3 regions of the Promicromonospora kroppenstedtii genome follow, and region 2 is predicted to be linked to each of the others. Evidence: riboswitches for the same ligand, from Rfam matches in the RefSeq annotation. Region 2 holds a riboswitch; each other region holds the start of a gene.
What was found. Region 2 has a riboswitch for cyclic di-AMP ahead of ACH47X_RS09560 (C40 family peptidase). Riboswitches for the same ligand answer to the same signal wherever they lie in the genome.
Positions count from the first base shown of each region.

Region 1: it holds a riboswitch for cyclic di-AMP, as region 2 does, so the genes downstream of both, ACH47X_RS13530 (C40 family peptidase) here and ACH47X_RS09560 (C40 family peptidase) in region 2, are expected to answer to the same signal.
Region 3: it holds a riboswitch for cyclic di-AMP, as region 2 does, so the genes downstream of both, ACH47X_RS13260 (M15 family metallopeptidase) here and ACH47X_RS09560 (C40 family peptidase) in region 2, are expected to answer to the same signal.

Region 1 covers NZ_JBIRYI010000007.1:268,492-277,855, forward strand. Annotated here, with positions in the region: gene ACH47X_RS13510 (HMG-box domain-containing protein) at 1-42, shown strand, start outside; gene rocD (ornithine--oxo-acid transaminase) at 119-1,492, shown strand; gene ACH47X_RS13520 (aminotransferase class I/II-fold pyridoxal phosphate-dependent enzyme) at 1,542-2,786, shown strand; gene ACH47X_RS13525 (universal stress protein) at 2,861-3,853, opposite strand; gene ACH47X_RS13530 (C40 family peptidase) at 4,016-4,768, opposite strand; cyclic di-AMP (ydaO/yuaA leader) riboswitch at 4,819-5,011, opposite strand; gene ACH47X_RS13535 (metal-dependent transcriptional regulator) at 5,177-5,893, opposite strand; gene serC (phosphoserine transaminase) at 5,977-7,086, shown strand; gene ACH47X_RS13545 (MHYT domain-containing protein) at 7,239-8,057, shown strand; gene ACH47X_RS13550 (MarR family winged helix-turn-helix transcriptional regulator) at 8,203-8,658, shown strand; gene ACH47X_RS13555 (MFS transporter) at 8,655-9,364, shown strand, end outside.
Region 2 covers NZ_JBIRYI010000005.1:74,364-83,727, reverse strand. Annotated here, with positions in the region: gene ACH47X_RS09565 (hypothetical protein) at 1-918, shown strand, start outside; gene ACH47X_RS09560 (C40 family peptidase) at 1,212-1,946, opposite strand; cyclic di-AMP (ydaO/yuaA leader) riboswitch at 1,948-2,112, opposite strand; gene ACH47X_RS09555 (hypothetical protein) at 2,307-3,200, shown strand; gene ACH47X_RS09550 (S8 family serine peptidase) at 3,339-4,400, shown strand; gene ACH47X_RS09545 (C40 family peptidase) at 4,473-4,970, opposite strand; gene ACH47X_RS09540 (SRPBCC family protein) at 5,465-5,932, opposite strand; gene ACH47X_RS09535 (PASTA domain-containing protein) at 6,011-7,147, opposite strand; gene ACH47X_RS09530 (SigE family RNA polymerase sigma factor) at 7,144-7,812, opposite strand; gene ACH47X_RS09525 (DNA glycosylase AlkZ-like family protein) at 7,894-9,003, shown strand; gene ACH47X_RS09520 (GNAT family N-acetyltransferase) at 9,052-9,364, shown strand, end outside.
Region 3 covers NZ_JBIRYI010000007.1:211,326-220,689, forward strand. Annotated here, with positions in the region: gene ACH47X_RS13245 (LuxR C-terminal-related transcriptional regulator) at 1-1,877, opposite strand, end outside; gene ACH47X_RS13250 (cryptochrome/photolyase family protein) at 1,945-3,336, opposite strand; gene ACH47X_RS13255 (HIT family protein) at 3,471-3,911, shown strand; gene ACH47X_RS13260 (M15 family metallopeptidase) at 4,047-4,913, opposite strand; cyclic di-AMP (ydaO/yuaA leader) riboswitch at 4,996-5,147, opposite strand; gene ACH47X_RS13265 (NADP-dependent oxidoreductase) at 5,267-6,205, opposite strand; gene ACH47X_RS13270 (MarR family winged helix-turn-helix transcriptional regulator) at 6,330-6,851, shown strand; gene eno (phosphopyruvate hydratase) at 6,886-8,193, opposite strand; gene ACH47X_RS13280 (MarR family winged helix-turn-helix transcriptional regulator) at 8,344-8,766, shown strand; gene ACH47X_RS13285 (cupin domain-containing protein) at 8,763-9,113, opposite strand; gene cmtR (Cd(II)/Pb(II)-sensing metalloregulatory transcriptional regulator CmtR) at 9,188-9,364, shown strand, end outside.

The DNA.
Region 1 (9,364 bases), on a different contig from region 2:
CCCCCGCCGGACCGCTTCCCGCGCGTCATCGAGCAGAGGTAGGTCGTTCCCGGCGCCGAGCCGCCGATATTAGCGGGCGGCGAGGCAGGATTCCGGGACCCGACCTAGGCTGCGGGTCATGGCGGACACGACGCACGGCGCACTCGCCCCGACGTACCATCCCCTGCCGGTCACGATCGCGCGGGCGCACGGTACACACGTATGGGACACGGACGGCAACGAGTTCCTCGACTTCCTGTCGGGGTACTCGGCCCTGAACTTCGGGCACCTGCACCAGGGGCTGGTCGCGGCTGCGATGACGCAGCTGCGCCAGGTCACCCTCACGTCCCGCGCGTTCGACCACGACCGGCTCGAGGAGTTCGCCCAGCGGCTCGTCGAGGTGGTGGGCCCACTGACGACCGGCGGCGAGGACAGCCTCGTGGTGCCGATGAACACCGGCGCCGAGGCCGTGGAGACCGCGATCAAGGCGGTCCGCAAGTGGGGCTACGACGTGCGCGGCGTGCCCGAGGACCAGGCGAAGATCGTGATCGCCGGGGGCAACTTCCACGGCCGCACCACCACCCTGGTCGGGCTGTCGGACGACCCGGTCGCGCGCGACGGGTTCGGCCCGTTCGGCCCTGGTTTCGTACGGGTGCCGTTCGGTGACCTGCAGGCGGTGGCCGACGCCGTCGACGACACCACCGTGGCCGTGCTCATGGAGCCGGTGCAGGGCGAGGCCGGCGTGGTGATCCCGCCGGACGACTTCTGGCCCGGCCTGCGCGCCCTCACCGCCGAGAAGAACATCGCCCTGGTCGCCGACGAGATCCAGTCGGGTCTCGGCCGCACCGGCACCACCCTGGCCTGCGAGCTCTGGGGCGTGCAGCCGGACCTGGTCTGTCTGGGCAAGGCGCTCGGCGGCGGGATCGTTGCGGTCTCGGCCGTCGTCGGCAAGCCGGAGATCCTCGGCGTCCTCACGCCGGGTACTCACGGTTCCACGTTCGGCGGCAACCCGCTGGCATGCGCGGTCGGCATCGCCGCACTCGACCTGCTCTCGACGGGGCAGTACCAGGCCCGCGCCGCGGCGTCGGGCAAGGTGCTCCAGGAGCGGCTCGACGCGCTCGTGGACCAGGGTCTGCTGACCGGCGCGCGCTGCGTCGGGCTCTGGGCCGGCGTCGACGTGGACCCGAAGCTCGGCACCGGCCGTGAGCTGTGCGAGGCGCTGCTGGAGCGGGGTGTGCTCGCCAAGGACACGCACGCCTCGACCATCCGCCTGTCGCCGCCGCTGTCGATCGTGCAGCCCGAGCTGGAGATGGCGCTCGACATCCTGGAGGAGTCCCTGGTGGCGCTGCGGGACGGCGGTCCGGGCGGCGGTGCCGGCGAGGAGCCGGCCGACGACGGGTCGGACGGCGACAGCACAACTGCCCCATCCACGGACACGTCAGACATCCCAGACGCAGAAGTCACCCCGCCCCGCAAGCGCCGCCGGTCACGGCTGTCACCGGCCGCCGGCTGAGCGTATTCTCCCGGGGGTGACCACTACGACGTCGTCCCACAACACCGTCATGCTCCCGGACCTCGCGCAGCTCCAGCAGGCCTACGCCGAGCTTCAGGCCAAGGGCCTGAAGCTGGATCTCACGCGCGGCAAGCCGTCCGCCGAGCAGCTCGATCTCGCCGAGCCGATGCTGGCCCTGCCCGGCGTGGGCGTGCACACCGACGAGACCGGCACGGACGTGCGCAACTACGGCGGGCTGGACGGCGGCATCACGATCCGCCGCATCTTCGCCGAGCTGCTCGACGTGCCCGTGGAGCAGCTCCTCGCGGGCGGCAACGCGTCGCTCACGACCATGCACGACGTCGTCGCGTTCGCCGAGCTGTTCGGCTTCCCCGACTCACCCAAGCCCTGGGCGCGCGAGGAGAAGGTGCGCTGGATCTGCCCGGTGCCGGGCTACGACCGGCACTTCACGATCTGCGAGGCCTTCGGCATCGAGATGATCCCGGTGCCGATGACGGCGGACGGCCCGGACGCCGAGGCCGTGGCCGCACTCGTCGCGACCGACCCCACGATCAAGGGCATGTGGGTCGTGCCCACGTACTCCAACCCGGACGGCGCGGTCATCAGCGCCGACGTCGCCCGCGCACTGGTCTCCATGCCTGCCGCCGCCCCGGACTTCCGCATCCTGTGGGACAACGCGTACGCGGTGCACCACCTGACCGACGACGAGGTGACCAGCCCGAACGCGATCGCGCTGGCCGCCGAGTCCGGCCACCCGGACCGGGTGCTGCTGTTCGCCTCGACGTCCAAGATCACGTTCGCGGGCGCGGGCGTGTCGTTCCTGGGCAGCTCGGCGGCGAACATCGCGTGGTTCAAGAAGCACCTGTCGGTCGCCTCCATCGGCCCGGACAAGCTCAACCACCTGCGGCACGCGATGTTCTTCGGCTCGGCCGACGGCGTGCGCGACCACATGCGCAAGCACCGCGCGATCCTGGCGCCGAAGTTCGAGGCCGTGGTCGAGATCCTGACCGAGCGCCTGGGTGGCTACGGCATCGCGTCGTGGACCGAGCCCAAGGGCGGCTACTTCGTGTCGCTCGACGTCGCACCGGGCACGGCCGCCCGGGTGGTGCAGCTCGCCAAGGAGGCGGGGATCGCCCTGACCCCCGCCGGTGCCACCCACCCGTACGGCAAGGACCCGCAGGACCAGAACGTGCGTCTGGCACCGTCGATGCCCCCGCTGGAAGAAGTCCGTACCGCGATGGACGGCGTCGCGACCTGCGTGCTGCTCGCCGCGGCCGAGGCCGCGCAGGCCTGATCGCACCATCTCTGACGGGTCAGACCCTCAGGTCACTGCGGTGACCTGAGGGTCTGACACGTTCAGGGTCCCGGTCAGTCCGGGCAGTGCTTGTTGACCACGAGCACCGGGCAGGCCGCGTGGTGCAGCACCGCCTGGCTCGTCGAGCCCAGCAGCAGCCCGCGGAACCCGCCGCGGCCGCGCGAACCGACGACGACGAGGTCCGACGCCGTGGAGAACTCCGTCAGCAGCTCCGCGCCCGTGCCGTCCAGCACGATGCGCCGGATGCGCAGGCCCGGGTTCTCGGCCTCGTACCGGTCGACGAGCACGTCCATGCCGGCCCCGATGTCGGCCAGGACCTGCTCCCGGTCGATCGACGACGGCAGCCACGCCAGCATCCCCGCGTTGCCCACGGGCACGCCGGTGACGGCGGTCAGCTCCGCGCCCCACGCGTTGGCCTGGACGATCGCATGCTGCAGCGCCCGCTCGGCCTGCGGCGACCCGTCCACGCCGACGACGATGCGGCGCACCTCCCGGATCTCCGCTGCCCCGGGGGCCACGTCGCTCTCGGCGTCGTCCGCCGAGCCGGCGGCGGTGCCGGGCTCACCCGAGCTGAGGTCCGGCGGGGTCCAGGAGACGCCCCGGTTGGTCTCTGCCCGCAGCGGGACCACGACCACCGGGCACTTCGCGTGCGCCGGCAGCGCGGACGACACCGTACCCAGCAGACGCTCCGTGAAACCTCCTCGGCCGCGGGTGCCCACGACGGCAAGCCCGTAGTCGGCGGACAGCTCCACGAGCACGCCGGCGGCGTCACCGGTGGCGACCTCCGTCGTGGCGCGCACCCCGGCGTCGGCCACGCGGTTCTCCGCCTCGACCAGGACCGCCTTGGCGCCCTCCTGGATGGTGGTGTCGTCGAGGGCGGCGTACCCACCGTCGAGCGACGCGGCCGTGAACGACGGCAACGAGTAGCTGCACACGATGTGCAGCGCCCAGCCCACGCGGTGTGCGTAGGCGGTAGCCCAGTCCAGCGCGTGCAGACTCGCGGCCGATCCGTCCACCCCGACCAGTACGACCTCGGATCGTGTCATCGCCAGTCCTTTCTACGGCAGTGCACCTTTGCCCTCCAACGCTACCGGCGGAGCACCGGTATCGGGTAACCGGAGGCAAAAAGTCTGCAGAAAGATGGCAAAGCAGAGCGCCCGCCCGGTCGTGACCGGACAGGCGCTCAGCGAGGTGTTACGTGGCCGCGATCAGCCCAGGCGGATGAACGTCGGGTTCGACTGCCAGATGGTGCGGAAGTCGACCACGGTGCCCGGCTTGGACGCGTCGATCATGGTGTTGCCACCGGCGTAGATCGAGACGTGCCCGGGGGTCCACATCAGGTCGCCCGGCTGTGCCTCCGACGCCGGCACCTGCGTGCCGTAGCCGGACTGCGCCGAGGACGAGTGCGGCAGCGAGATACCGAGCTGGCCGTAGACGTAAGAAGTAAAGCCCGAGCAGTCGAAACCGCTCGGGCTGCTGCCACCGGAGACGTACGGAACGCCGATGTACCGGCTGGCGATGGAGATCACGGAGTTGCCGATCGCCGACGCCGGGACGTCGACGGACGATGCGGTCGAGACCGTAGTGGCGGCTGCGGCAGCGGCCTCGGCAGCCTCGGCGGCGGCGGCCTCAGCGGCCTCCTCCGCCTCCTTGGCGGCCAGCTCGGCCTGATAGTCCTCGTTGTCGGCAGCGGAGACCACCGAGACGGCGGACTTCTCGACGCTGAGCTCGGCGTCGGGCGCGACGGTCACGACGGGAGCGTTGGACAGGGACTCACGGGCCTGCGACGTCAGCGCGTTGAGGTCCACGGAGTTCATCTTGGCGGGGCCGGTCTCCAGCGGAGCGGCCTGCGCAGCCATCGCGCCACCGAACGTCGAGACCAGGAGCGCGCCACCTGCGGCGGCGACCGCGGTACGGCGACCGACGGCGGCGTTCTGGGCGAGCTCGGTGAGCGGAGTCACAGGGCGACGCGCAGCACGATGGCGTGCGCGGGTGGTACGTGCAGTCACGTAGTACCTCTCCTTGTACGCCTTCGAGGTCAGCTGTCGGGTTCGGGTGGGAGAAATCACCCGGCCGTGCGCTCCCGAAGGATTGCCCGGCTTCACCCCTAGGACGCACCCTGGCGCCCGATGGTGGGTCCCCCGCCTCTGTCATGCGGTCGTCTTGGGGCCCCGGCCGGTGACAGAGTTCGGCGTCCGTCCGGAGACTCCCTCGGAATAAACTCCGCGGGAGCGGTCCGAACGTACCCGACGTCACCCCCGATGTCACGTTCCGGCAACGAATGTCATGGCGTGTCGGACAGAGGGTGACACCTTTCCGGCAAAAGGGGCCATTTCGCACCCCCGTCGCCACCTACCGGGGCAACCGGATCAGGCGGTGGCGACGAAGAGGTGCCGGGCCAGGTCCTCGCCCAGCTCGAGCGCCGTCCCGGCGCCGTCGACCGTCACCGTGTACGTACCGTCGCTGAGCTCCGCCGTGATCCGCGAGCCGGGCACGAGGCCGGCGTCGGACAGGCGGGCCAGCAGCTCGACGTCCGTCTGCAGGGGCTCCGCGATGCGGGTCAGCGACGCCGCGAGCGGCTCGCCCTTCACGCCCTTCTTGGCCGCGGCCTCGAACGCCGAGGGCAGCGAGATCACACCGGCCAGGAACGGCACGTCCGTGTAGGCCTCGCCCAGCTCCGACAGGCCTGGGATCGGGTTGCCGTAGGGGTCGTGGTGCGGGTGGTCGAGCAGGCCCACGAGCCGCTTCTCCACCAGGTCGCTCATCACGTGCTCCCAGCGGCACGCCTCGACGTGCACGTGCTCCCAGTCGAGCTTGATCACGTCGGTCAGCAGGCGCTCCGCCAGGCGGTGCTTGCGCATCACGCGCATCGCCTTGTCGTGCCCGAGCTCCGTGAGCTCCAGGTGGCGATCACCGGTCACGATCACGAGCCCGTCGCGCTCCATGCGCGCGACCGTCTGCGACACCGTCGGTCCGGAGTGCCCCAGACGCTCCGCGATGCGCGCGCGCAGGGGGGTGATGCCCTCCTCGTCGAGCTCGTAGATCGTCTTGAGGTACATCTCGGTGGTGTCGATCAGATCCGTCACGTCAGCTCCCGTCATGCGCGCAGCCGCCCAGTCGCCCGTGGGCTCGGCGCCCCGGGCGTCGGCCCAGGTTCTAGTCTAGTTCTGTGCCACTGACAATCCCGACACACCTGCTGCCCACCGACGGCCGTTTCGGCTCAGGCCCTTCCAAGGTGCGCCCGGGACAGGTAGATCATCTCGTGGCGAACGCCCACGTGCTCGGTACGTCGCACCGGAAAGCACCCGTGAAGGACCTGGTTCGCCGCATCCGTGAGGGTGTCACGGAGCTGCTCGGTGCGCCCGACGGCTACGAGGTGACGCTCGGCAACGGCGGCGCGACCGCCTTCTGGGACGTGGCCACCCTGTGCCTCGTGGAGCGCAAGGCGCAGCACGCGTCGTTCGGCGAGTTCGGCGGCAAGTTCGCCACGGCCACGTCGCGCGCCCCGTTCCTCGACCCCTCCCAGGTGATCACCGCGGAGCCGGGCGCCGTGGCCTACCTCGAGCCGGCCGACGACGTCGACACCTACGCCACGCCGCACAACGAGACCTCGACGGGCGCGATGGCCCCGGTGCTGCGCCCGTCCGGACCGGACGGCGCGATCGTGCTCACGGACGCGACGTCGGGGGCCGGCGCGCTGCCGGTGGACCTGCGCCAGACCGATGCCTACTACTTCTCCCCGCAGAAGGCGTTCGCGGCCGACGGCGGCCTGTGGCTCGCCGTGCTGTCCCCTGCCGCCGTCGAGCGGGCCGCCCGGATCGAGGCCTCGGGCCGCTGGGTGCCGGAGTTCCTGTCGCTCACGACGGCGATCACGAACTCGCGCCTGGACCAGACGCTGAACACGCCCGCCGTGGCGACGCTCCTGCTCCTGGCCGACCAGGTGGAGTGGCTCCTCGCGCAGGGCGGCCTGAAGTGGTCGGCCGAGCGGTGCGCGACGTCGGCCGAGATCCTCTACGGCTGGGCCGAGAAGCGCCCGTGGGCGACGCCGTTCGTGGCCCGCCCGGAGGAGCGGTCCACGGTGGTCGGCACCATAGACCTGGCCGACGAGATCGACGCCGGACGGGTACTCTCCGAGCTACGCGCCAATGGCGTCCAGGACGTGTTCGCCTACCGCAAGCTCGGGCGGAACCAGCTCCGCGTCGGCATGTTTCCTGCCGTCGAGCCCGACGACGTAGCCGCGCTCACCGAGTGCGTGGACTACCTCGTCGAGCGCATCTGACCAGGCTGATCACGTCCGCAATACCCCTTCGACGGGGAGTTCTGCCTATTGTCCGGTGCACGGGGGCTCTGTAACGTTTCCGCAACAGAGGGAACCATTTTGAGGGGCTGTTCAACAAGATGCCATTGATCGACCACTTCACCTTCGGAATCGTGACGCCCATCCTGGCGTTCGCGATCTCGTGCACCGGCGCAGCGACGGGCCTCGCATGCACCTCCCGAGCCCGAGCGGCTGCGGGCGGCGCGCGCGCGGCGTGGCTCGTCTTCGGCGCCATCGCACTGGGCGGTACCGGGATCTGGGTGATGCACTTCGTCGCCATGCTCGGCTTCTCCGCCTCGGGCGTGACCATCCGCTACAACATCCCTGAGACCCTCCTCAGCGCTGCCATCGCGATCATCGTCGTCGGGGCGGGCCTGTTCATCACCGAGCTCGGCAAGCGCAAGCTGCCCGCGATGCTTGTCGGCGGCGCGCTGGCCGGTGCGGGCGTCGCCGCCATGCACTACATGGGCATGGAGGCGATGGAGATGTCCGCCGAGGTCGTCTACAACCCGGTCTACGTCATCGCCTCGATCGTCATCGCGATCGTCGCAGCGACCGCCGCACTGTGGTGCACCGTCCACATCCGCGGCACGCTCGCCACCATCGTGGCCACGCTGGTCATGGGTGTCGCGGTGACGGGCATGCACTACACGGGCATGGCCGGCGTGTCCGTGGTCAACCCGGTCGACACCGTTCCCACGGGAGCCTCGACCATGCAGCTGCTGGTGCCGCTCGTCATGGCGGTGAGCGTCGTGACGTTCCTGCTCATCCTCGGCATCGGCCTCTGGCCCACGGAGGACGAGCTGCGCACGCAGGCCGAGTTCGAGAACCGGCTCAAGGCGCACAGCGAGCAGGGCCAGCGGTTCGAGAACGTGCAGCAGGAGCTCCAGCCGAGCGTCGGCCAGTTCGCACAGTCGCACCGCGCGCGCTGACTCCCCGCGGCACCGTACGGCCAAGCGCCCGTCCCCCTTCCCCGGGGGCGGGCGCTTTGCCGTACTCACCCGGGGTTTCTCCCGCCGTCCGACGCCGCTCGGTGTGACCACACCCACGTACCGTTAGCAAGGCTAATGACCTAGAATGGGGCGGGTGCCGTCGAGCTCCCGCAGGTCCAGCCGTAGCCCGGCGACCGTCGGGGGCGACCTCCGAGTCGCCCTCACCCGAGTGTCCCGCCGCCTGCGCGCCGAGCGCGGTGAGGCCGACCTCCCAGAGGGGCAGTTCGGGATCCTGACGGTGCTGCACCGACACGGCGAGATGTCCCCCGGCTCCCTCGCCGAGCACGAGCGCGTGCGCCCCCCGTCGATGACCCGAGCGGTGAACACCCTGGCCGAGCTCGGCCTCGTCGAGAAGGTGGAGCACGCGACCGACAAGCGCCAGGTCGTCGTCCGCCTCACCGCGGCCGGCGAGCGTGAGGTCGCCGAGACCCGACGGCGTCGCGACGCCTGGCTGACCAAACAGCTGTCCACCCTGACCGTAGAGGAGAGAGAGATCCTTGCAGGAGCCAGCGAGCTCCTCCTGCGGATCGCCGCTCGATGAGCGCAACCTTCGCCAGCCTTAAATATCGTAACTATCGTCTCTGGTTCGCCAGCGCTCTCGTCGCCAACATCGGCACCTGGATGCAGCGCGTGGCGCAGGACTGGGTCGTCCTGACCCTCCTGACCAACAACTCCGGCGTCGCGGTCGGCATCGTGACCGCACTGCAGTTCATCCCGCACATCTTCCTGTCCGCGTGGGCCGGCCTGCTGGCCGACCGCGTCGACCGCCGCAAGCTCCTGATGATGACGCAGGGCGGCATGGGCGTACTGGGCCTCGGGCTCGGTGCGCTGGTGCTGTCCGGCGCTGCCGAGCTGTGGCACGTGTACGTGTTCGCCACCCTGCTGGGTGTCGTGAGCGCGATCGACGGGCCTGTCCGCCAGACGTTCGTCGCCGAGCTCGTGCCGACCAAGCGGCTCGCGAACGCCGTCGGGCTCAACTCGACGAACTTCAACGCCGCACGCCTCATCGGCCCCGGTGTGGCAGGCCTGCTCATCGCGGCCGTCGGCACGGGCTGGGTGTTCATCATCAACGGCATCGCCTTCGGTGCCGTGATCCTGGCGCTCACCCGCATGCGTGACCTGCGCGTGCAGCCCACCGCCTCGCGCGCCAAGGGGCAGATCCGTGAGGGCCTGTCCTACATCCGCGGGCGCAGCGACATCGTGGTGATCATGGTCGTGATGGGCGTGGTCTCCACGTTCGGCCTGAA
Region 2 (9,364 bases):
GGCGTCGTCGTCCTGACGATGCTGGTCGGTGCGGCCGCGGTCGCATGTTCGGGCGGCCCGCCGGAGCCCACGTCGACGCTGGGTCCCGTGCCCGGCGCCGTGGCCGACCACCTCACCGTCCAGGTGGACCAGGGGCGCACGCAGTACGCCGCCCGGGAGATCGTCCTCGCGGTCACCAACGACTCGGACGAGACGATGACGCTCCTGTCGGGCGCCCTGGACGCCGACGGCTTCGGGCCGTCGCGTCCCACGAAGGAGAACCACACCCCGGCACTCCGACCGGGGACCACGCGTGACGTTTATCTGCAGCTGGGCGAGGCGGAGTGTGCGGGCGCCCCGGCCGGCCCTGCGGAGCCCAGGCCGGACGCTGCGCCGTCGGCCACGATCAGGCTCGCCCTCGGCGAGCACGACGACCTCGGGCCGGCCACCGACGTCGTCGTCGAGCAGGTCGAGGACCCCGGCGGTCACCTCGGCCGCAACCACGCCGTGGACTGTGCCGGTGCCGCCGTCGCCGCGGGAGCCAAGCTCACCGTCGAGCCCGACATTCCGGTCGAGACGCGCGACGGTGAGCTGACGGCACTGGTGACGCTACGGGTCGAGGCAGTGGACGGTGGGCCTGAGGTCACGATCGACCGGATCGCCGGGACCACGATCATGAACAACGCCGACCCTGGCGGCGACGGCTCCGGCTGGACCGGGCGTGCGCTGGACGGCCAGCGGGCCGGCGCGATCACGCTGCCGGTGGTCCCCGCCCGCTGCGACGCCCACGCCGTGGGCGAGGACAAGCGCGGCACGTTCCTGCCGGTCTCGGCGAGTGTCGACGGCGAGGCGCAGCACGTCATCTACGTGCCCATGCCCGACTCGGCGCGTGCCGACCTGTTCGCGTTCATCGCGGACAGCTGCGACTGGCCGGAGTAGTCCGGTGTCCCGGAGACGCGCGGAAGGCGCCCCCTCCGGCATCGGGTCGGGACCCGGCGCGGAGGCGGCGCCTCGCGAAGTGCTGATACTACGGTGAGCGTCCGGCTCGAGCTCAGACTCTGCCTCTTGTCGTCTGAGCCTGCGGCTCCGCTCCGGGCGAGTGCCTCGTACCTCGGCCCTCACCCTGCGCTGCGCCTCCGGCTCAGACTCGGGCTTCTTGTCGCCTGAGCCTGCGGCTCCGCTCCGGGCGAGTGCCTCGTACCTCGGCTCTCACCCTGCGCTGCGCCTCCGGCTCAGACGACGCGGATGAAGGTCGGGCTGTTCTGCCACATCTCGGTGTAGCGCACCGGCATGCCGGCGGCCCAGGCCTCGATGATCATGCCGTTGCCGGCGTAGAGGGCCACGTGGCCGGGCGTCCAGACGATGTCGCCCGGCTCGGGGTACGTGACCTGGTAGCCGGAGCCGAGCATCGCGCTCGAGGAGTGCGGCAGAGAGACGCCGAGCTGCGCGTACACGTACTGGATCAGGCCCGAGCAGTCCATGCCCTCCGCCGGCGAGTTTCCGCCCAGCACGTAGGTGATGCCCAGGTAGTTGAAGGCGATGTTGACGGCCTGCTGGCCGACCGGGACCGGGTCCGGCGCGTCGACCGAGACGACGGCGGGGGCCTGGCCCTTCTCGCCGTCGGCGCCCTTCGTGGTGCCCAGGGTCTCCATCTCGATCGGCATCTTCGCGTCGGCCGGGACGGTCACGGTGGGCGCGGCGGCGACGGACTGCTTGGCCACCGCGGTGAGGGAGTTGAGGTCGACCGAGTTCAGCTTCGCGGTCTTGACCTCGGTCTTGAGGTCCATCGCCGGGGCCGCGTGGGCCGTCGTCGCGATGGTCGAGATGAGGACGCCGCCTGCGGCTGCGGCGATGGCGCCACGGCGGGCGACGGTGCCGGCGTTCTCGGTGGCGGTACGAGCGAGGATAGTCAGTGGTGTCTGGGCCGGGCGGCTGTCACGATGCCGTCCGCGGATGGAGTTCGTCACCTAATGTCTCCTGTACCGCCTGCGAGGTGAGCTGTCGGGTTCGGGTAGGAGTACAACCCGGCCGCACGGCTACTGGGGGGTTTCCGTCCGGCTTCACCCCGAGGGCGACGATCCTGCTGTCGCCCGGGAATGGGTCCCCCGCTCCTGTCTTGAACGTCTGAGTCATGAGCCGGTGACAGGACTCGGCGTCCGGCTCACGACTCCACCGTCGCGGTGGAGCAGAAGTCAAAGTACACACGTTCACGGGAAAAGTCACGATCGGGTTACGCATTACGGTCTGACCCAACGAAGAAGCAGATTTACGCCGTTCCGGTCTTCACGGTTATGACCGACATCACACATCGGCTAGCGTTCGGCGTCATGGCCGAAACGCAGCACCGCATCTCCGCGTGGTGGGTGCTTCCAATCAGTGCGATCGTCTGGTGGGCCTGCGGTTTTCTGCCCTGGATCGCGCAGCTGTCGTACCAGGTCACGGGCCTTGCCCGTGCGTCCGACGCCGCGGCGGCCGGGATCCGGCCGCTCCCCTTCACGGCCGACGGCGCCGTGGTCGGCCTGGTCGTCATGGCCCTGATGGGCGGACTGCTCGCCGGCGTCACGGCCCGCCTCCCCGCCTCGGCCGGTGCGGGTGCGGGCGCCGCGATCGCGGGCACCCTGCTCGGCATGGCGGGCGCGGCCGGCAGTTCCTGGTGGCTCGCTGCCGGCGCCACCGTGCCCGGCGACGCCATGCCGTTCGGGATGCTCGTCGTCACGGTCGGCTCGGGGCTCGTGGGCCTTGCCGCGGGGCTCCTGGCCGGCATCGGCCCGGCCGCGCTGCGCGGCGTCGCGCTCGCCCTCCCGGTGGTGCTCCTGGACGGTTGGCTCTGGGGCCTCCTGCCCGGCAACGACGTCTCCCCGATCGGCTCGTGGTGGGTGCTCGCGACGGCGCTCGGCGTGGCGTTCGGGCTCTGCGTGGACGGCAAGCCCCTCGACCTGCTCGGCTGGCTGCCGGCCGCGGGCACCGTGTGGGTGCTGCAGTCCGCCGGCCCCGCCCTGCTGACCGTGCAGGAGAACATCTGGCCGGGCTCGGCGCTCACCGAGAACCCGCTGTCGGCCGCCGGTATCGCGGGCCGCGAGATCGCCTCCGCCGCTCTGACGACCGACGGGCACCAGCTCGGTGCCTGGGTGGTGGCGCTGCTGCTCGGCGCGGCCATCGCGGCGCTGCGGCTGTCCCGGGAGGCCGGGGACGAGAGCGAGCTGTCCGAGGCCTGGGCCTGACCCGCAGCACCCTGCTGATTTCGATTCGGTAAATTTCACCCACAACCGGACATTGGCCCTGTTCGGCATCGGTCGCCTCACCCTAGGTTTGCCCCAGTTCAGGGGTAATCAGCCCCTGTGCGAGCAATGGGGGCATACATGAAAAGGAAGTCCTTCGTCGGCGCCGCCACCTCCGCGGCGCTCGTCGTGGTGGCCCTGACGGCCGTGGCGCCGGGCGCGCACGCCGCGACGAGCGATCCTCTCCGGGACAGGCAGTGGGGCCTGGACCAGATCAACGCCGAGACGGCCTGGCGGGCCAGCACCGGCGAGGGCGTGGTGGTGGCCGTGGTCGACACCGGTGTCGACCTCGACCAGCCCGACCTGGCCGGCCAGCTTCTGCCGGGCGCCACCTTCACCGGCTGCGTGGACGTCCGCCCGTGCGGTGACGGGGACTTCCGTGGCCCCGACGGCGCCAACGACGGCGACGAGCACGGCACGCACGTGGCAGGCATCGTGGCCGCCGCGACGGACAACGGCATCGGCGTCGCCGGCGTCGCTCCGGACGCCGAGATCCTCCCGGTCAAGGTGCTCGAGGCGGGCACGGGGTCGTCGCGGGACATCGCGGACGGCATCCGCTGGGCGGCCGACCACGGCGCCGACGTCATCAACCTCTCCCTGGGCTCCGGCCTGGGCGGGCAGCTGCTGACGATCATCGGCGTCGACACCCTGATGCGCGACGCCATCGCGTACGCCCGCGAGCAGGGCGCGCTGACGGTGGCGGCGGCCGGCAACTCGTCGACCCCGCTCTGCAGCGACCCGGCGTTCACCAGCGCCGCGATCTGCGTCGGGGCCACCGACTCGGCAGGCCTGCACTCCTACTACTCGGAGCTGCCGGTCAAGCTCGACCTGAAGAGCGTCTCGGCGCCCGGCGGGTCGGGTGGGCTGACCGGATGCGACGGCGACGTCTGGTCCACGGTGCCCGAGGGCACCGGTTCCGACACCTGCGCGGGCGGCAGCTACGACGCCTACGCGGGCACATCCATGGCGACGCCGCACGTGGCCGGGGTCGCGGCGCTGCTGTTCGCGCAGGGGCGGTCCCTCGCGGACGTCGAGGCGGCCGTCCTGTACACGGCCCGCGACCCGCTCCTGGGCCTGCGGGGCCTGTGGACGCCGCTGTACGGGTACGGCATCCTCGACGCGGCAGCCGCGGTCGCGTACTGATCCCGGGCGCCGGTGGCGCCGAGCGCACAGGAGCACCGCGGCCCGCGCCGCGGTGCTCCTGTGCTCTGGTTACTAGTACGGCCGGATGTAGACCGCGTAGTCCTGCCACTGCTCGGTGTAGCGCACAGGACTGCCGTAGTTGGCGGCCTCGACCACCATGCCGTCGCCGGCGTAGAGGGAGACGTGGCCCTGGGTCCAGACGATGTCGCCGGGGATCGGCGAGGAGACCTGGTACCCGGTCGCCACCATGGACGACGACGAGTGCGGCAGCTCGACGCCGAGCTGCGCGTACACGTACTTGATCAGGCCTGAGCAGTCGAAGCCCGTGGCGGGCGAGCTGCCGCCGTACGCGTAGGCGATGCCGATGTACTGCATCGCGATCGAGATGGCCTGGGCCCCGATGGACCCGTCGGACTTGTAGTCCGGTGTGGCCCCGTCGGCGGTGCTCGTCGCGGTCACCGAGGCTGTGGTCTCCACGGCTGGCTCCGGTTCCGGCTCGGGCTCGGGAGCGGGGGTGACCTTGACGGCCTTGCTCTCGATCTTGAGCCGTGCGTCGTTCGCGACCTGCACCGCCGGTGCTGTCGCGACCTCTTTTGCCAGCCGGTTCGAACCTTCTCCCACGACCGCGTGTGCGCCGGGGGCGAACGCTGTTGCGAGAAGTCCGGATGATGCCGCGATCACAGCGCCCGAACGGGCTGCGCTGCGGGTCACGGACATGAAGTGAGTGCTAGGAGCGTGATCGGCGCGGTGTCGACCGCGTCGGACGGTGGTACTCACCGAAGTTCTCCAAGTCGCCGGTTGCGCGGTCCCGTACCGGTCTGGGGAATGGGGCCCGCGGCTGTGCCTCCGGTGGCGCAGCGAAACCGACGCTACATACGGGTACCCACCTTGTCTCGATCAGATAACAGTTGTCGTGAAGTAACGGGCTGTCCGAATCGCGCGTAACTTTTCGACTAGATGCTTTTTCCCAGCGTAAGGACTATTTTTAGCGCCGAAATGCAGTCCTGACGGCTATGAAAAGACAGCGGACGAAATGTTGCGACACGCGGCTCTCCGCCGGTGTGTCACGGCTTGTTCCGTGCTCGGAGCTCCGCCTCCGACTTCAGGTCGGCCAGCAGGGCGTCGGCGAGCTCGCGACCTCTCGGCCCCGCCGACAGGTCGGTCAGCCCGGCGAGCATCCCGCTCCGGGCCACGACTGTCGTCACGTCGCACGCGGCACTGCCGTCCGGCCCCGCGCCGGGCAAAGGGGTGATCCGGTGGGCGGCCCCGGTCCGCACGCCGGGGGTGCCGCTGCTCGACCACGAGAAGCCCTGCCCCTCGGTGAGGCCGTCCACCTCCCAGGTCGCCGCCGGCAGCCCGGGCTGCTCGATCTCGACGCGCGAGCCCACGACGATCGCCCGCTCGGGGCCCAGGAGCGTCACGCGGCTCATGGCGCCGGTCCAGGCGGGCATGCGTTCGACGTCGGACAGAACCTGCCAGACGACGTCGGCGGGTGCCTCGACCCGGACGCTGGTGCTATAGGTATGAGCCACGGGCCCCAGGCTACGCCGGGCCGGGAGGCATCCGGTGCAGTCCGGGGCCCGTGGCGGGCCTTCGGGTGAGGGGCCTGGTCAGGGACCCGCGGAGAGCACGATCGTGACCGGGGCGCCCCAGGTGACGAGCGCACCCTCGGCCGGGTCGGACGAGATGACGGTCCCCTCCGGCGCAGTCTCCGACTCCTCCTCCGTGAACGTGCAGGCCAGGTGCTCCTGCAGGCAGACGACCTCGACGTCCTCGCGGGTCATCGCGGTGAGGTCGGGTACCTCGATGGCGCTGTCGGCGACCTCCTCGGGGAGTGGTACGAACTCGGTCGTGAGGAAGACCGTGCGGGAGTGCATCTTGCCGATCGAGTCCTCGAGCTGGAGCGGGACGTTCCGCTCCACGTCGTAGATCACCGTGACGGTCCGGTCGAACACCTCGAACGTGGCGCTGCTGCCCGTGCGGCCCTCCGCGTCCTGGACGTCCTGCTCCACCTCGACGGGGGTCAGGCTCGTGAGCAGCTCCCATCCCGCGGCGCGCACCGCCGGCGGGGCCGGGGCATCGGTGATCAGGTGGGCCGCGTTGAACAGCGCCGCGTCCTCTGCCACGCCCGTGGGCTCGAACTTCTCGAGCAGCGCGTCGTGCAGCGCACCCGGCTCGGTGGGCAACGCCGCGATGTCCGCCCACGTGAAGCTGATGGGTTCGTTGCCTTCCATGACGAGGTAACCGACGGTGTCTCTCATGGCCGGGCCGAAGCTGAGCAGCTCGAAGCTCACACCCTCGCCGTACCAGCGTTCGATGCCCATCGGCGAGTCGTCCTCGGGCTCCTCCCCCTTCTTCGAGCCGTCGACCCGGGTCACGACGTGGAAGTACGTCGCGTCCCGCCAGCCCTCCGGCGGTATGACGGGTCCATACGGCAGGTTGTCCGTGCTGTCGCCCAGCCGGTCGCCCTCACTCGATGTGACGGGCGGCCCGCTGGGCGCTGGCGACGGCTCCACCTCCATCGTCATGGAGCCGCCGGGAACGGTCGTTCCCGGGGGCTCCAGCGTGGTGGCCGCCCAGGCCCCGCCCCCGAGGGCCAGCGCCAGGGTCAGGGTGACGCCGCCCGCCCGGGCCGCCCGTCGCCGTCGGGCGGCCGGGACCACGCGCGTCACGTCGACGTCGATCCTCGGTGCGACGCGTGTGACCTGCGTACGCAGGCTCTCGGCGAACTGCTCCTCGTCGTTCATGACCCGCTCCTCTCGTGGTTCGTGTGTTGTGCCGCGCCGCCGGCTGACTCCGCGCCGCCGGCTGCCGCCGCGTCGCTCGTGCCGTCGGCCTGCAGGATCTCCCGCAGGCGGGCGATGCCACGGGACGCCGTGGACTTGACCGTGCCGACCGAGACGCCGACGGCGTCGGCGACCTCGCGCTCCGGCAGGCCCTCCAGGTGCCGGAGCACCACGATCCGGCGCTGCTTGGTGGGCAGCAGCCGCAGCGCGCGGACCAGGCGGTCGCGCTCGGCGTGCACGTCGGCGGCGCTCCGGCCGTCCTGCGGCCGTTCGGGCAGCGCGTCGGAGGACATGAGGACCTCCCGGCGCCGCCTGCGCCACCCGTCGACCCGCAGGTTCGCCAGGACGCGCCGTGCGTAGGCGAGCGGCTCCCCCTTGCGGGCCTTGGGCCAGGCCAGGTACGTCTTCATCAGGGCCTGCTGCACCAGCTCCTCGGCCTGGTGCGTGTCGCCGCACAGCAACCAGGCGGTGCGGGCCAGCGCCGGTGTGGACCGGGACATGAAGGCGGCGAACTCGGCCTCGGTGTCGCCCGCGACCACGACCTCGACCGCTTCGGTCCCGTGGGCCGCGCCGGGGGCGTGGACCGGGTCGGGGCTCGAGCGCCCCGCGACCATTGGCATGCTCATGCCTCCTTCACGGTCGAGGGCAGCGAAAGGTTGAGCGGTAGGTCCGACGGCGTGTCGGTGGCCTTCCGTATCCTCGCTGGCATGGCCACCCACCGGCTCACCGTGCAGCAGGCGCGCCGCATCGCGCTCCGCGCCCAGCTCCTCGACGCCCGCCGGCCGGTCGACCTGGTGCACCTCGTCGAGGACCTCACCTACCTCGCCGTCGACCCGACGTCGGCCGTGGCCCCGGCGGTGGACCTCGTGGCCTGGTCGCGGCTCGGGAACGAGTACTGGATCGGCGCGGTGGACGACGCGATCACCGACCGCATGCTCTTCCAGCTCCGCGGCACCGTGCGCTCGATGGGTGACCTGCCGCTGTACCTGGAGCAGATGGCCCAGTGGCCGCAGAACGAGACCATGCGGCAGTGGCTCACGGACAACGCGGAGTTCGAGCGCGAGGTGCTGGCGCTGGTCGAGGCAGAGGGGCCGGTGCTCGCCAAGGACGTGCCGGACACGGCCCGGGTGCCCTACACGTGGGGCGCCGAGGGCTGGAGCAGCCGGCGCAGCGTGGCCGAGATGCTCGAGGCGCTGAACATGCAGGGCAAGCTGGCGATGGTGGGGCGCAAGGGTCGCCAGCGCCTCTGGGACCTCGCCGAGCGGGTGTATCCCCAGGTCGAGGCGGTCCCGTTGGAGGAGGCGTTGCGCGAGCGGGTCGACCGGCGGCTGGCCGCGGAGGGTATCGCCCGCAAGCGGGCGCAGGGCCGCTCGGGCGACGGCGCCTGGTGGGTCGACCTCCCGGGCGAGGTCGTCCAGGTCGAGGGGTGCGACGGCGAGTGGCACGTCGACCCGGAGCTGCTGGACCACGCGGACGACGACTTCGAACCGCGCACCGCCCTGCTGTCGCCGTTCGACGCGCTCGTGGCCGACCGGCCACGGCTGCTCGACCTGTTCGACTACGAGTACACGCTCGAGATGTACAAGCCGAAGGGGAAGCGGCGCTGGGGCTACTTCGCGCTGCCGATCCTGCACGGGGAGCGGTTCGTGGGGAAGCTCGACGCCAAGGCGGACCGCAAGGAGGGCGTGCTGTGCGTCTTCGCGGTGCACGAGGACCTGCCGTTCGACGGTGCGACGACGGACGCGGTGCACGCCGAGGTCGAGCAGCTCGCGGCGTGGCTGGGGCTGGGCCGCGTCGACTACGCCCGAAGTGGTTGAATCTTTCAGTAATCTAGAGGGTCGTGAAATCGGGCTATCATCCGCGACGTGACATCGCAGATGATGGTTGACCTCGTACCGGTGGGCGAGGACGTGCTCGAGGACCTGCTCGCCCTGGCCGTGGCCGAGGCCCAGCCCGGCGAGGTGATGCCGCCCGCACCCGGCGAGCCGGCCGGCGAGGCGCGCACCACGTGGACCGAGCTCCGCGAGGCAGCCTTCCGCGAGTACCACCGCCGCTGCCGGCTCAGCGTGACCGCACCTGTCCCCGAGGTGACCTGGGCGGTCATGGCCGGGGGCCGCATCGTGGGCGCGGCCCGCCTCGCCCTGGTCGACGGCGACCCGGACGCGCGCGAGGTCGGTC
Region 3 (9,364 bases), on a different contig from region 2:
GGTACCGGGTCGCACGCCGTCTCGACCAGATGCGTCAGCACGGGCAGCGCCGCGGACTGCTCGCCGATCTCGCGGTTGGCCAGCGCCTCGGCGAGCGCCAGCTCCGTGCGCGCCGTCGTCTGGCTGGTCGTCTCCGAGACCTGCCGCGTGCCGTAGACCAGGCGCAGCGCCTCGACCGCGCGGCCCGCGAGGGCCACACCCAGGGCCCGGGTGGCCTCGAACGCGATCCGCCGTTCGGGGGCGGTGCTGATGGTGCGGGCCACCTGGCGCACCTCGGGCGCGGCGTCGTCCCAGCGTTCGGTGAGGGCGACCTCGCGGGCCAGCAGGTTCCAGCCGAACCGGCACAGCGGGTCGGCCTGCCACCCGTCCCCGATCGCGGCCAGGGACCACCGGGCCGACCGCGCCCCGGCGGTCCAGTCGCCCGAGACCGCCGCCGACGCCGCGCGCAGCATCTCCAGCCGCGCGACCAGCTTCGGCTCCAGCCCGTCGTCCTTGTCCGCCTGGGCCACGACGGCGTGCACGGTCTGCACGAACGCGCTCCGGTCGGCGAAGAGCTGGCACCACGCGAGGTCGATGGCCGCGGTCGTGTCGGACGCCGCGGCGCCGGCCGGGATCTCGGCGAGCATGCGCCGCACCGTGGCCTCGCGGCCGCTGTCGTAGAGCTGCGGCACGCACGACGCGAGCAGTCGCAGGGCTTCGCGCCCCTCCTCGGCGCGCAGCAGGTGCTCGAGGGCGGCCACCGGCTGCCCGGTGTCCTCGAACCAGCGCGCGGCGCGCTGGTGCAGCTCGGCCAGGCGCTCGGGGTCGCGCCGGCGCAGCTCGACCAGGAGCGCGTCCCGGACCAGGGCGTGCGTCTCGTAGGCCCCCGAGGGCTCGATGCGTGCCGCGAACAGTCCCCGCTCCTCGGCCCGCTCCAGCAGGCGGGGTGCGTCGAACCGGCCCGCGAGCGCCCGTGCGAGGTCGGGCTCGGCCCGGTCCACGACGGACACGGCGATCAGCACGTCGACGACGTCGGCGGGCTCGCCGCTCAGCACCTCGTGCCACACGTAGTCGCCGAGGTAGCGGCCGACGTCGTCCTGCCCCGGCGCGCCGGCGGAGGCCCGGGCGTCGGCGGCGCGGGCCGCCAGGGCGGCGAGCTGGATGCTGGCGGCCCAGCCGCCCGCGTGCCGGGCGGCCTTGGCGACGCGGTTCGGCGGCAGCGTGGGCGCGAGCCGGGCGAGCATCTCGGTCGCCTCGTCGAACGAGAACCGGAGCTCGGGGAACCGCACCTCGCCGAGCATGCCGCGGGCGCGCAGCCGGTCCACGGGCAGGTGCGGGGCGTGCCGGCTGACCAGGACCACGCGCAGCCACCGCGGCAGGTGCTGCACGAACATCGTCAGTGCCCCGGAGGCCACCGCCTCGTCGACCACCTCCAGGTCGTCGATCACCAGCACGCGCGGGTCGTAGCTGCGTGACTCCAGGTCGTCGAGCAGGGTTCCGACGGCGTCGAGCAGCGCGCGCCGGCGCCGGATCAGGTCGGCGGCCGCTTCGGCGCACCCCGGGGCGATCCCGTCGAGCGCGGCGAGGATGCTCAGCCAGAGCTGGGCGGGGTCGCGGTCCGACTCGTCCACGGACAGCCAGGCGTGCGGCAGGTCGGTCCAGCCCACCCAGTCCCGCAGGAGGGAGGTCTTGCCCGAGCCGGCCGGCGCGACCACGAGCGTGAGCGGCGACTCGACGGCGGTGTCGAGCAGCTCGATGAGCCGGGGCCGGCGCACGATGTGCTCGGGGTTGACCGCAGGCCGCAGCTTGGCCTGGTAGACCGTCGCCAGGGGACCAGGTGGGGTACCGGGCGCGGGCTGACGGTCATGCGGTACGCCCGGACCAGGTGAGTGCGTCATCGCCGCTCCACGGGATGGACCTCTTGCGAGGATATCCCCGGGCCGCGCCCCACGCCCCGCGGGGCCGTCACGAACCCGCGCGCTTGGCCTCCTTGACGGCCTCGTAGCGGTCCAGGGCCACGGCCCGCTCGTCCTTGTGGTCGACGACGCGGTCGGGGTACCCGGCCGGCACACCACCCGGCAGCTTCCAGGGCTGGTGGGCGGCCTTGCCGGGCACGTCCGCGAGCTCGGGCACGTACTTACGCACGTAGGCGCCGTCCGGGTCGAACCGCTCGCCCTGCAGCACCGGGTTGAACACCCGGAAGTACGGGGCGGCGTCGGTGCCGCTGCCCGCCACCCACTGCCAGCCGTGCTGGTTGGACGCGAGATCGCCGTCGACCAGCCGGCCCATGAAGTGCCGAGCCCCCCACCACCACGGCAGGTGCAGGTCCTTGACCAGGAACGACGCCGTGATCATCCGCACCCGGTTGTGCATCCAGCCCTCGGCCAGGAGCTGGCGCATGCCGGCGTCGACGACGGGGTAGCCGGTGCGGCCCTCACGCCACGCGTCGAACAGCCGGTCGGCCTCGGGACCGCTGTCGGTGGCCAGGGCGTCGAACGCACGGTCGTAGTTGTGCCGGGCGGAGTCCGGGCGCTGGTCGAGCACGTCGGCGTAGAAGTCGCGCCAGGCGAGCTCGTTGCGGAACGACTGGGCACCGTTCGACCGCTTGGCCGCGATGTCGGCGAGCAGGCTGCGCGGGTGCACGCAGCCGTACTTGAGGTAGACCGACATGCGGGAGGTGCCGGGCTGGTCGGGCCGGTCCCGGCCGTCCGCGTACTCCTGCAGGTGGTCACGCACGAACTCGTCCCACCGCCGGTGCGCCGCCGCCTCCCCCGGTTCGGGCAGGTCGGCGTCGACTGCGGGCTGGTCGGGGATCTTCGTGGACCGGACGTGGACCGTCGCCGGGTCGATCCAGTCCAGGTAGCCGGCGTCGGTGTCCGCGGGGGCGCGCCAGCCGTGGTCGGCCCAGGCCCGGCTGAACGGGGTGAACACCCGGTAACGGCCGCCGTCCCCGGACAGCACCCGCCCGGGCGCGACGGCGTAGGGCGAGCCGGTGCGCACCAGCTCGCGGTCGGCCTTCGCGAGCGCCTGCTCGACGTCGTTGTCCCGGGCCTGGCCGTAGGGGCCGAAATCGGCGGCGACGTGCACCGTCCCCGCGCCGACCTGCTCCGCGACGCGGGGCACGACCTCGACGGGGTCGCCCTTGACGACCAGGAGCCGGCCACCCAGGCTCTCGTCCAGGTCGCGCAGGCACCCGTACAGGAACCACAGGCGCGCGTCCCCGGCCGGCCCGAGCAGGCGCGGGTCGAGCACGAACAGGGCGAGCGCGGGGGTGCCCTGGCCCGCGGCGAGGAAGGTCGGCTGGTCGGCGACGCGCAGGTCGCGCCGGAACCAGATCAGCGCCGCATCATCGGTCATGCCGCCCACGGTACGGGTGCGGCGCCCGGCTCGCGCCCGGGTGAAACGGCCCGCAGTACGCTGGCGAGCCCAGCGCGGACAGGAGGCGTCCGCCGACGTCGTCCGCCGCGCACTCGACTGCCGGGAGGCACGTCCTGCACAACCACGAACCCGCTGGCTACGACTGCCCGTTCTGCGACTTCACCGCGGAGCGCGAGGCCGAGGTGGTCTACCGGAACGACCGCGTCTTCGCGATCATCGCGCCCCGATGGTGGCCGCGAAACCCCGGCCACGTGCTGATCATCCCGGTGGCGCACCACGAGAACCTCTACGACCTGCCGACCGCGGACGGTCACGCGGTCTTCGACGCGACCCGGCTGCTCGCCCGGGTGATGCGCACCGCCTACGACTGCGCGGGCGTCTCGACCCGGCAGCACAACGAGCCCGCCGGCAACCAGGACGTCTGGCACTTCCATCAGCACCTCTTCCCGCGCTACCCCGGCGACGACCTCTACGGCACGCTCCCGGAGCCGGACTGGCTCCCGGTCGAGCGGCGCCGGGCCTACGCCGCGCGGCTGCGGGACGCGCTCGGCTGAGGTGGCGCTGCGCGCGTGGGCTGCGGGGTGGTCGGCTGGTCGGCAGCATGTCAGGTGGTCGGCAACCCGGGTTGCCGACCACCTGACATCCTGCCGACCACACTGTTCAGGCGGGCGCGCGGTGAGCGCCGCGCCTCACTGACCCTTCTGCGCGACCGCGGCGGTGAACTCCCAGTGCCACGGCTCGTACGGGCCGACGCCGCCCGCCTGCGCCCAGCCCGGGTTGTCCCAGCCGAACTCCGGCGCGTTGGCCTTGAGCCAGTCCCAGCGGTCGCCGGCGTAGCCGTCGGCGCAGATGTCGATCGCGAGGCCCCAGCCGTGGTTGGACGTGCCCGGGGTCGCCGTCAGCGTGGGCTTGGCGGCCTTGGCCGTCACCTGCGCCGCGTAGCTGCGGTAGCCGTCGGTGATGCAGATCGCCTCGCCGAACTGCTCGGTGTACGCCTGGTTCAGGCGGGCCAGGGCCACGGCCGCGTCCGCGCGGATGGCGGGGTACCCGTCCCACAGGTCGCACAGCTCGCTGGCCGGGATCTGGCCGTTCGTGCCCGCGCCCGTGGCCACGCCGTCGCAGCCGGGCAGCACCGGCGGGGCGTCGACCTCCACCGCGGAAGCCTCCTCGGCCGGGAGCACCGCGTCCCGGGGAACGGTCACGCCGGCGGACGCCCCGAGCGACGAGCGCTCCTGGCTCCGTGAGGCGCCGCTCTGCCGGTCGGCCAGCGCGGCCGCTGCCGCGCTCTGCGTGCCCTGCCCGTCGGCCGCCGCGGCGGCGTCGCCCCCGAGGGCGATCTCGCCCGTGGTCGGCGCCCCGAAGGAGACGGCGGTGAACGACGTCGTCGAGGCCAGCGCGAGGCCGACACCGATCTTCAGCGGCAGCCGGCCCCGGACCGACGGGCGCGGGTGCCGCACCGGGGCGGCGGCGTGCCGGCCCTTGCTGTGGCGCCCGCCGGCCCGTCGCGCCGCACGCCCCGTGGGCTCCGGCAGGGACCGCTCGCGCCCGTGCCTCATCGGGTTCCCCGGGATCGGGCGCGGCACGGCAGGACTGGCTGACCGGGGACGCGTGCGCGCCCGGGGAAAGTCGATGGCATGGAGCATCTCCCGGCGCCTGCGAGGTTAGCTGTCGGGTTCGGGTCGGAGACTGACCCGGCCGGCGGCCGAAACCGCACGACTCCACCCCGAGGACACCTAGGTGTCCAAAAGTGGGTCCCCCGTCCCTGTCATGTGGTTCGTCGGTACCCCCGGCGGTGACAGGGCTCGGCGCCCGCCGGGACGTCCCGCGGTGCTGCGGGCCGCAACGAATGTACCCCGCTCTGGCAAAGATGTCACGAAATAGTAACGAAGGCCGGATGTGGGCTGTCCCGTCAGACGGCGGGCGGGACCACCACGACCTTGCCGTGGACCTGCCCCGCGTCGGCCTGATCGTGGATCGCGGGCAGCTCGTCCAGCGGCACGCGCCGGGCGATCTCGACGCGCAGGTCGCCGCTGTCGACCAGGGCGACCAGGCCCAAGAGCACCTCGGCGTCGGGGTGGACGAATACTGTCGCCGCGCGCACGCCCCGCCCCTCGTCGCCAGGAGTCTGCACCCTCGGCGTCGTGGAGACGACGACGCCGCCGTCGCGGACCCGGGCAGCCAGGGCCGTGAACCCCTCGGGGGTGATCGGGGCCAGGTTGAGCAGCACGTCGACGGGCTCGGTCACCGCGTCGAGCACCGGGCCCGCCGTGTGGTCGACGATCTCGTCCGCCCCGGCCGCCTGGACGATCTCGGCACTGCGCGGGCTGGCCGTCGCGATGACGTACGCGCCGGCATGCTTTGCGAGCTGCACGGCGTAGCCGCCCACCGGGCCACCGGCGCCGTTGACCAGCAGGCGCTGACCGGCCCGGAGCTCGCCGGCCTCGAACAGTGCCTGCCAGGCGGTGAGCCCCACCGACGGCAGCCCGGCGGCGTCGGCCAGCGGGATCCGCGTCGGGGCCGCGACCAGGGCGTCGGCCGGCGCGACGACGTACTGGGCCGCCGAGCCGTCGGCCGTCATCGGGAGGAACCCGACGACATCCTGCCCCACGGCGAGGCCGTCCACCCCGTCACCGAGCGCGTCGACCGTGCCGGAGACGTCGTAGCCCGGGACATGCGGCAGCGCGATCGGGATCGGCAGGAATCCGCCGCGCATGCCGCCGTCGGCCGGGTTGAACGCCGAACCGGCGACGCGGACGAGCACCTCGCCGGCGCCGGGAACCGGCCGGTCGACGTCCTCGTAGCGCAGAACCTCGGAGCCGCCCGTCTCGTGGAACCGAACTGCCTTCATGATGCCGTTCCCTTCGGTCATGTGCTTCGGATTCGAAGCAACTGTCGAGCACGCTAGCACTGCTTCAAATTGGAAGCAAGTACTTCGAGTTGGAAGCATCGGACGCGCTGGCTAGGCTGGCGACGTGACCTCGACACCACCGCCCCTCGATGCGACGCAGCTGGGCGCGTACTTCGCGCTGATCGAGGCGAGCAGCCTGCTGAAGCACTCCGTCGAGCAGCAGCTGCGCGAGGCCGGGGACCTCAGCTACGTCCAGTTCCAGCTCCTGGCGACCCTCGGGGACGCCCCGACGGGCAGCCGGCGGATGACCGACCTCGCCGACGGCGTCGTCTACAGCCGCAGCGGGCTGACCTACCAGGCCCAGGCGCTCGAGAAGCGGGGCCTCGTGACCCGCTCGCAGTCCGCGGACGACGAGCGCGGCGTCACCGTCACCATCACCGACGACGGGCGCGCCGTGCTCGCGGAGGTCTTCCCAGGCCACGTCGGCCTGCTCGACGACCTGCTGTTCGCCCCGCTGTCCCGCGCCGACGTCGAGACGCTCGCCGACATCCTCGGGCGCGCGCGCGACCACATGCGGAAGACGCCGCCGCGGTCGGCGGGGGCGCGGCGGCGTCGGAAGGCTGCGGTGACGGACGACTCGCGATGAGGTACACCGTCTCGATCGAGCGCCCCGGGCGTGGTTACGCCCGCGCCAGCGCCGAACGACCCGCGAAACGGCCCGACTCCCCCAGCTCCTCCTCGATCCGGATCAGCTGGTTGTACTTCGCCGTCCGGTCCGACCGTGACAGCGAGCCGGTCTTGATCTGACCGCAGCCGGTTGCCACCGCCAGGTCCGCGATGGTCGTGTCCTCGGTCTCGCCCGACCGGTGCGACATGACGACCGTCCAGCCGGCCTCGTGCGTGGTGGTCACCGTCGCGAGCGCCTCGGTCAGCGTGCCGATCTGGTTCACCTTGACCAGGACCGAGTTGGCGACGCCGGTCCGGATGCCCTCGCGGACCAGCGCCTCGTTCGTGCAGAAGACGTCGTCGCCGGTGAGCTGGCAGCGGTCCCCGACGCGGGCCGTGAGCGCGCGCCAGCCGTCCAGGTCGTTCTCGGCCATGGGGTCCTCGACGGACACCACCGGGTAGGCGTCGATGAGCCCAGCCAGGTAGTCGGCGTGCTCGGCGGGCGTACGGTGCACGCCCTCGCCCGCGTAGTCGTACACCCCGTCGCGGAAGAACTCCGACGACGCCGGGTCCATGACCAGCCCGACGTCCACGCCGGGCCGGTAGCCGGTGCGCTCGATCGCGGCCACCACGAAGTCGAGGGCCTCCTCGGCGGTCCGCAGCGCGGGGGCGAACCCGCCCTCGTCGCCGACGCCCGTGGAGTGGCCGGCCGCCAGCAGGTCGCGGCGCAGGGTGTGGAAGACCTCGCTGCCCATGCGGACCGCCTCGGCGAAGGTGTCCGCGCCCAGCGGCGCGATCATGAACTCCTGGAAGTCCAGCGGGTTGTCGGCGTGGGCGCCGCCGTTGACGATGTTCATCATCGGCAGCGGCAGCAGGTGTGCGGCGTCCCCGCCGAGGTAGCGGTAGAGGGGCTGGCCGTGGGCCACGGCGGCGGCCTTGGCGGTGGCCAGCGAGACGCCGAGGATGGCGTTGGCACCGAGCCGCGACTTCGTGGCCGTGCCGTCGAGCTCGATCAGGGCGGCGTCGAGGCCGGCCTGGTCCGCCGCGTCCCGGCCGCGCACCGCTGCCGCGATCTCGCCGTTGACGTGGCCGACGGCGCGGTCCACGCCCTTCCCGTGCCAGCGCGCGGGGTCGCCGTCGCGCAGCTCCAGGGCCTCCCGGGCACCGGTCGAGGCGCCCGAGGGAACCATCGCGCGCCCCAGGGATCCATCCGTCAGCACGACGTCGACCTCGACCGTCGGGTTGCCCCGGCTGTCGAGGACCCGACGGGCTCGCACCGTCTCGATCGCGGCGCTGACGGTTCCGGCTGTTGTTGCGGACATGGGAGTCCTTCCCGTTGTCGTGTGCCGGGCACGGCTGCGACGACGCTGGCGCTGAGCCCGACAGCGCCAAACCATACAGCAAGACTGTGCAGTTTAGGTGTACAGGTTAGGTGCACAGTTCTCCTGGGGACCGAAAAGGTAAACTGACCTGTGCCCACCCCGGAGTCAGCCGCCACCGCCGCCGAGCTGCGTACCGCGATGGGCAAGCTCACCCGGCGCGTCAAGCACGAGGACCGCATCCCGCTCGGCCAGATCGCGGTGCTCGGCGCGCTCGATCGCGACGGCGCCATGACCACCAGCGACCTCGCCGCCGACCAGCGTGTACGCCCGCAGTCGATGGCCCGCGTCGTCGGACTGCTGATGGAGCAAGGCCTGATCACCCGCCGGGCGCACCCGACGGACGGCCGCAAGTCACTGGCCGAGCTGACCGACGCCGGCCGCGCCGCACTCGAGGCGGAGCGCGGCCGCAGGGCGGGCTGGCTGGCGCAGGCCATCGAGGCCGAGCTCACGGACGAGGAGCAGGCGGTACTGGCCCGGAGCGCGGCTCTGCTGGAGCGGCTGGCGACGCACTAGCGGTCGGTGACCACCTTGTCGTCGACCGCGGGACCACGGATGGTCAGGCCCCGGGCCGGGTACTGAACGGCGACGAGGGCATGGGAAACGCCCGCGCCGACGGTGACCGCCTCACCGGCCGCCACCGTGACCCGCGATCCGGCGACCTCCAGCTCGATGGCGCCCTCGATCACGACGTAGACCTCGTCACTCGTCCGGTGAAGGTGGGTCCCGTCGTCACTGAAGGGCTCGTCGACGCGCCAGTGCAGGACCTGGATCCGATCGGAGCGGAAGCCGTCGTCCGACGGCGGCTGCGGGCCGGCGATCACCGTGAGGCGACCGTCGAGGGAGATCCTGCTGTACGACATCCGGGCAGTCTGGCAGGGTGCCGACCCAGCCCCAGAGGCTCCCGAATGGTCAGCACACACTGTATGGTCAGCCCATGCTGACCATAGCCTCGCGCCTGGACGTGCTGAACCGACTGGGCCGCGCGATGGCCGACCCGACCCGTTCCCGCATCCTGCTCTCCCTCCTGGACGCACCCGGGTACCCGGCGCAGCTCTCCCGCGACCTGGGTCTGACCCGCTCGAACGTGTCGAACCACCTGGCGTGCCTGCGC